DNA from 2 places in the Shewanella aegiceratis genome. Region 2 is predicted to be linked to the other one. Evidence: predicted binding sites of a transcription regulator. Region 2 holds the regulator's gene; the other holds the start of a gene.
What was found. The regulator LexA, encoded in region 2, represses DNA repair genes until DNA is damaged. The targets are predictions, from matches to a motif close to TACTGTATNNNNATACAGTA.

Region 1 (3,650 bases), 1.3 Mb from region 2:
GCTGATTGCCGAGACCAAGGCCAAGACGGGTATCGAGTATCTTAAGGTCGATGGCCTTAAGCTGAGCAAGACCAATCCTGCTCTGTATGTCGACCTTTCTTCCATCGCCAAAGGCTTTGGGGTCGATAAGGTGGCCAAGCTGCTGAGCAAGTATCAGCCCAAAGGTTATCTGGTGGAGATAGGCGGCGAGATCAGCCTCTTCGGTGTCAAGGCCGACGACAGCCCTTGGGTGATCGCCATAGAGCAGCCCGATGAGGATGAGCGCGTGGTGCAGCAGCTGCTGGAGCCTGGCAATATCGCCATGGCGACTTCGGGCGACTATCGCAACTACTATGAGGAGGAGGGGCAACGCTTCACTCATATTATCGACCCGCGCAACGGCTACCCGATCGACCATAAGCTTGCCTCGGTGACCGTACTAGCCAAGGAGAGCATGATCGCCGACGGTTACGCCACCGCCATGATGGTGCTGGGCACAGAGGCCTCGCTGGCGCTGGCCGAACGTGAGCATCTGGCCATCATGTTGATCGAGAAGCAAGCGCAAGGTTTCAAGGTCTACTATAGCGATGCCTTTAAGCCCTACGTGGGTTTGTGATAGAATAGCGTCCATCGGTGCGCCGGCCCGCTCAATATAGTGGCTAGGCGCACTCTTAAATGCAGTCTTGCATGTCGGTTGATTAGCTTGTCAACGAGCTAGTCGACTAGTTAGCGAATGGTTAGACACATAAGCGAAACAGCCACTTATGTGTATCTGGAGTCAGTGATGAGCACTTTTTTAGCGGCTTTTGTGGTATTACTACTGTTTTTCGTTCTTATGTCTATCGGCTACCTGGTGAAGCAGAAGGCGGTTGCCGGCAGCTGCGGTGGTCTGGGTGCCCTGGGTATCGAGAAGGCCTGTGACTGTGACGACCCATGCGATAAGCGTAAAGCGAAGATGGCCGAAGAAGAGGCCCGTCGCGAGAAGCTGGCCAAAGATCGTATCATCTAGTTCATGCCTTTGAGGCGTCGTTACTAAAGGTCCCATTCGGGGCCTTTTTTGTTGTCCCTGTTTTTCATCACTCTTCACTTAGACTTGCCTTTACCTAGTCTCATCTCCTCCTTAGCGCTTTGTGCTTACTATCGGCGTTAACACGCTGGATTTATTATCTTTAATCGCCTTGGTAATCAAAGCGCGAATGAGAACGATTTTCTTTGATAACTGATTGAAACTTAATGTTTATTTGTAATTGGGTGAAAATTGCTCTAGGCTTAAATATTGATTTAGATCAAATCTTACTAAGGAGATCAAATGAAGGGTCATCCGAACGTCATTCGTCAGTTAAACAAGATACTGACCTTCGAATTGACGGCCATCAACCAGTACTTCTTGCACGCACGCATGTACAAAAATTGGGGGCTGGAAGAGCTCAATGAGAAGTGCTACAAGAAGTCGATCAAAGATATGAAGCATGCCGACAAGCTGATCGAGCGGGTGCTGTTTCTCGAAGGCCTGCCTAACCTGCAACAGCTCGAGAAGCTGCGCATAGGTGAGAACCCGGAAGAGATGTTGCAATGCGACAAGACCATGCTCGAAGAGCAGTTGGTCGAGCTGCGCAGCGTGATCGCCCTGTGTGAGACGGAGCGAGACTATGTGAGCCGCGAGATCCTCGAAGACCTGCTCGAAGATGAGGAGGAGTATCTGGACTGGATCGAGGCGCAGCAAGATCTGATTAAGATGACGGGCATTCAAAATTACCTGCAGTCGCAGATGGAATCTGAATAGGGAGAGAAGCATGAAAGGCAATCAGGAAGTGATCGACACCCTCAACAAGCTGCTTACCGGTGAGTTGTCGGCGATGGATCAATACTTTGTTCACGGCTTGATGTACGAAGACTGGGGGCTTAACGAGCTGCACGAGCGTATCTCCCACGAGTCTGACGACGAGCGCGAACACGCCAAGAAGCTGGTGCAGCGGATTCTGTTCCTCGAGGGCACGCCAGATGTCGCCAGTCGCGAGGCGCTGAACATAGGTAAAGATCCCCAGGAGATGCTGCAGAACGATCTCAACTATGAGTATCAAGTAGCGGCCAACCTGCGTGAAGCCATCGCCCTGTGCGAGGAAAAGCAGGATTACGTCTCCCGTGAACTGTTAGAGGTCTTGCTGGAAGAGACAGAGTCTGATCACATGTACTGGCTAGAGAAGCAGCTGGGCCTCATGGACAAGATAGGTCTGCAGAACTACCTCCAGTCTAAAATGTAATAGACTGAGCCGATATAATGCATTAGCCATTCGGCGCCACGAAACAGAGATAAAGCCACCTTAGGGTGGCTTTTTGCTGCCCGTCATCTGACGCATAGCTGCCGTTCATCGCGAAGTGATTGAATACTGTTTAAATGTACAGTATTCTTGGTGGTGGAGGTATTAAGGTGAAAAAGATTATTCATGTAGACATGGATTGCTTCTTCGCGGCGGTCGAGATGCGTGATTTTCCCGAGCTTAGGGGCAAGCCCATTGCCGTCGGCGGCCGCAGCGATCGCCGCGGCGTCATCAGCACCTGTAACTACGAGGCGCGCAAGTTTGGCGTGCGCTCGGCTATGGCCTCCGCCTATGCTCTCAAGCTCTGCCCGGATCTCATCTTGGTGCCAGGGCGCATGTCTGTCTACAAGGAGGTGTCGGCGCAGATCCGTGAGGTGTTTGCCCGCTACACTGAGTTGATCGAGCCGTTGTCGCTTGATGAAGCCTATCTGGATGTCAGCGAATGCACCCAGCATCAGGGCTCGGCCACCTTGATCGCCGAGGCGATTCGCCGGGAGATCTTCGAGGCGACCGGGCTCACCGCCTCTGCTGGCATCGCGCCGGTGAAGTTTCTGGCCAAGATAGCCTCGGACCTTAATAAGCCCAACGGTCAGTATGTGATCACTCCGCAGATGATCCCCGAGTTTGTGAAGACACTGGCGCTGATTAAGATCCCCGGTGTCGGCAAGGTGACCGCGGCTAAGCTGGAAACCATGGGGCTGATTACCTGCGCCGACGTGCAGGCCTCTAGCCGTCAGAGCCTGATGGAGGGCTTCGGTAAGTTTGGTAGCGTGCTCTATGACAGGGCGCAGGGGATAGACCCCCGCGGCATCTCCCCCCACAGGGAGCGGAAGTCTGTCGGCGTCGAGACCACCCTGGCCAAAGATATCTACACCTATGAGCAATGCCAGGCGGTGATGCCTCAGCTTATTCAGGAGCTGTCCGGGCGTATCAGTCGCAGCGCCAAGTCGCGTCGCATTCACAAGCAGGTGGTTAAGCTAAAGTTCGACGACTTTAAACAGACCACCATAGAGCAACGTAGCGACGAGGTCTCGGTGAAGTTGTTTTACGACCTGCTTAAACAGGCGCTGGAGCGCCGCGCGGGTAGAGGCATTCGCCTGCTGGGTGTATCGGTCGGGCTCGAGAGCGAGGCTGTGGGGGCCGGGCTGGATGAGACCGAGCATGGGGCGCAGATGGATCTCGGGTTTTAGCGTTAACCCTATTAACCCTATTAACCTAATTTAGCTCGTAGCTTGGACGGTTATTGCACCTGATTAGATTTTTGAAGCTTTACCCTTCATGGCAATCTAACGCCTGCCCGGCGGGTGCAGTACATGGAGGTACCAATGTCGTGATCACATGGATGTGAAGGAA
Region 2 (3,650 bases):
CTAGGTGATTCTCAACTGGTCCTGTGGCGATGGCGCTGCCTTTTAGGGCGGGGAAGGCGCCGGGTAATCCCATGCCGGTGGCCTGATGACAGGCGGCGCAGTGGCCGAGATATACCTTTTCACCCTTGGCCATCAGCTCGTCCATGGTCAGATCGTCTAACACAGGTGCTTGAGATTCCTCGGCGGCGGAGCTTGCTGCCGCACTCGATTCGGCTGCCGGGGTAGGCACAGATTGAACCGCTTCGGCAGCTGTATCTGCTCCTGTATTAGCCCCGTTCGATGCGCCTGAGTTTGCCTGGTTGACATCGGCTGCCTGAACCGTATCGCCGGTGTCGTTACCCCAGGCGTTTCGCTCGAAGGTAACCACTGCGGCTATTTCTGTAGCGGTGAGCTGCTGGGCGAAGGCCTGCATCGCTGTGCCGGAGCGGCCATGTAGCACCACATCTAGGTGATCGGCGACAGGGCCCTTGATGATTGGGCTGCCTATGAGTGATGGGAAGACGCCAGGTAAACCGGCACCATTTGGCTGGTGGCAGGCGGCGCAGCGGGCCATATAGACCTGTTCGCCCTGGGTCATCAGCTCTTCTTTCGACAGGGTCTTCGACAGTGCAGCCTGCGCCTCGGCGGCGGCCGCGCTGGCCTGTGCTTCCTGCTCGACAATCCAGTTGTCGAAATCGGCCTCGGAAAGTACTTGCACCACTATCGGCATGAAGCCGTGATCCTTGCCGCAAAGCTCGGCGCACTGGCCGCGGTAGATGCCTGGCTTGTCGATGCGGGTCCAGGCCTCGTTGATAAAGCCTGGGTTAGCATCTTTCTTTACCGCGAAGGCCGGTACCCACCAGGAGTGGATCACATCCTCCGAGGTCATCAGGAAGCGGATTTTACGATTAACCGGCAATACCAGTGGCTTGTCGACCTCCAGCAGATAGTGTTCGCCTTTGGTCTCCTTACCTTCTATCTGTTCTCTGGGGGTCGCCAGCAGGCTGTAGTAGCTGATGTCTTGATCGAAGTAGCTGTAGTGCCATTTCCATTGGGAGCCAGTGATCTTGATGGTGAGATCGGCATTGCTGGGATCTTCCATGGCGATGAGGGTCTTGGTGGCCGGGATGGCCATGAGGATCAAGATGACAAAGGGAACGAGCGTCCAGGCGATCTCTACCTTAGTGCTCTCATGAAAGTTTGCCGCGACGGCACCCTTAGAGCGCCTATGGTTGATGATGGCGTAGATCATCACCCCAAAGACGACTAGGCCTATGGCACAACAGATATAGAGAATCGTCATATGAAGGCTAAACACCTTATTGCTGATCTCTGTGACCCCTGATGTCATGTTCAGGGGCATATCTGCTGCGAGTATGGTGGGCGTAAATAGCAACGCCAGCAAACAACACAACACTTGCTTCACTAGACTTCTCCTCTGTCAATTGCGAAGGCAACTACAAAGAAGAGCCACACAGTATGTCTCGGCTCTATGCAAACTCTTCAGTTCCCAAAAAAGCAACGATGACTTCAAAGTGCGTCGGTGGTGAATCTCTTGTTCTGCTGGTGGTGACCACGCTTGCACTTACGGCTGAATATATCAGACCAATTTCAGCTTCCGTGGGCGAGGTAATACAGGTTCATTTTCGCCGCTCAAGCCGACAACCAAATTGTGCGATATAACAAATAATCGTTGATATCTCTTACTAACTTAATGGCTGTTTAAATATTGATCAAGATCACTTTTATTTTATTTTGCTAGACAAAACAGACACAAAAACGCCCCTTGCGGGGCGTCTGTATGGAAAGGTAGAGCGCGGAATATCAGTGCAGCGAACTGAACAGACTCAAGGTCTGGCCGCCGAGATCCTCTTGGGGAAAAGGGTTGGCAGGTAAGTGACCGTTCGCATCTTCGATCACCACCCCCAGGGCGCGAGTATTCTTGGCAACTATCTGTAGGCGACGACTGTCACGGGCATCCAGGGTTTGCGCCCAGCAGATCACCGCACTGGATGTACCACTTGTAAGGGCTTTTTCCATCGCCCACAGGGTTTCGACCTCATCCTTGGTGTGTACCAAGAGGATGCGATCCATACGCACACCGCCGTCGGCCAGCATCTGTTTGTAGCCTATGTTAGGTGGGCTGATCAACACCACCCATTGCCCCTGCTGACTGAGTCTGGCTAGCTCTGGAGTGAGAGCCTGCAGCTCTTGCTTGCCCTGGGTCGAACTTGCCGTAGTCGAGATAGTGTTGCCATCGCCGCGCTTCAGTGAGCTGTCGAGATCGACCCACAGCCCTGGATGGCGTGGCGCCATGCCCATTAGGTTGTTCATTGCCAGTCTCCATTTCGAATAACGCCGACGGCCAGGCCTTCGATGCTCAGGCTCTGGGTGGTGAGGTCCACCACGATAGGGGAATACTCTTCATTTTCGGCATGCAGATAGACGGTGCTGCCACGCTTCTCGAAGCGTTTAACCGTTACATCATCTTCCACGCGCGCCACGACTATCTGGCCGTTTCTTGCCTGTTCGACCTTATGTACCGCCAGCAGATCGCCCTCGAGAATACCTATATCTTTCATACTGTCACCCCTGACGCGCAGCAGGAAGTCGGCGCTGGGGCGGAACATGCTAGGGTCAACCTGATAGTGTTGTTCCACATGCTCCTGGGCCAGGATGGGCTCACCGGCGGCCACCTGACCTATGAGGGGCAGGCCGAGATCTTCAGGCTCTTCCTCCTGGGTCAGCTTGATGCCACGTGATGTGCCGGGCATGATTTCTATGCAGCCTTTCTTTGCCAGGGCCTTGAGGTGTTCTTCGGCGGCGTTGGCGCTCTTAAAGCCTAATCGACGCGCAATCTCGGCACGGGTAGGCGGCATGCCCGTGTCGGCAATATTGCGTTTTATCAGATCTAAAATCTCGGCTTGTCTCGGGGTTAAGGGTCTCATGATTAATCCTGTCTTTCCATACAGTACCTGTCAGTATATACAGTATTTTATACAGTGCAAGTATTAACCAGATTTTCTCCCAATCCCATCAAGCGATTAGCGCCTACAGCGTGATTGATTAGCCGAGTTACGTCTGTTCAAGGGAGAGCAGCAGATGATGGTAATCGTCGATGGCCGGGAAGTCGGCAAACTGCTTGTGAGGCTTCTGGCTATCGGGATTCTTGATCCCCAGCTGGTAGCCGACGCCAGCCTGCTTGGCTGCCTGTAGTATGGGCTCGCTGTCGTCGATAAACAGGCAACGGCTGGGATCCAGGGAAAACTCATTAAACAGGTGACGCCAAAATTGTGGGTGTTCCTTGGGATAGCCGGTGGCGTGACTCGAGAGCATCTCGTCGAGCCCGTTAGCTAGATCTGTGTGCTCGAGTTTCAGCGCCAGGCTGTGGGGATGGGCGTTGGTGACCAAGATGCGCCGCTTGCTGTGTCTGGCCAGAGCGGTGAGAAAGGGCATGCTGTCCTGACGCAGCTGGATCCTGTCCACCAGAGTGTGGTGCAAAGCCAGGATGTCTAAACCCAGCTCCTGTTGCCAATATTCCAGGCAATACCACTCCAGGGTGCCGAACACCTTGGCGTAGGCATCCTCCACCAGTTGTTGGGCGTCGGCCTTTGAGATCTGCCTTTGTTCACACAAGGCCTGAGGCACCAGGCTAAGCCAGAAATGGTTGT

Region 1: the regulator LexA is predicted to act here: its motif matches at 2,365-2,384, upstream of dinB (DNA polymerase IV).

Annotation. Positions count from the first base shown of each region.
Region 1 is NZ_CP080416.1:3,370,939-3,374,588, reverse strand. Features, by position in the region: gene K0H80_RS14675 (FAD:protein FMN transferase) at 1-595, shown strand, start outside; gene nqrM ((Na+)-NQR maturation NqrM) at 764-988, shown strand; gene bfr (bacterioferritin) at 1,289-1,762, shown strand; gene bfr (bacterioferritin) at 1,773-2,240, shown strand; gene dinB (DNA polymerase IV) at 2,408-3,487, shown strand.
Region 2 is NZ_CP080416.1:134,403-138,052, forward strand. Features, by position in the region: gene coxB (cytochrome c oxidase subunit II) at 1-1,405, opposite strand, end outside; gene K0H80_RS00625 (cell division inhibitor SulA) at 1,804-2,313, opposite strand; gene lexA (transcriptional repressor LexA) at 2,310-2,927, opposite strand; gene yrfG (GMP/IMP nucleotidase) at 3,055-3,650, opposite strand, start outside.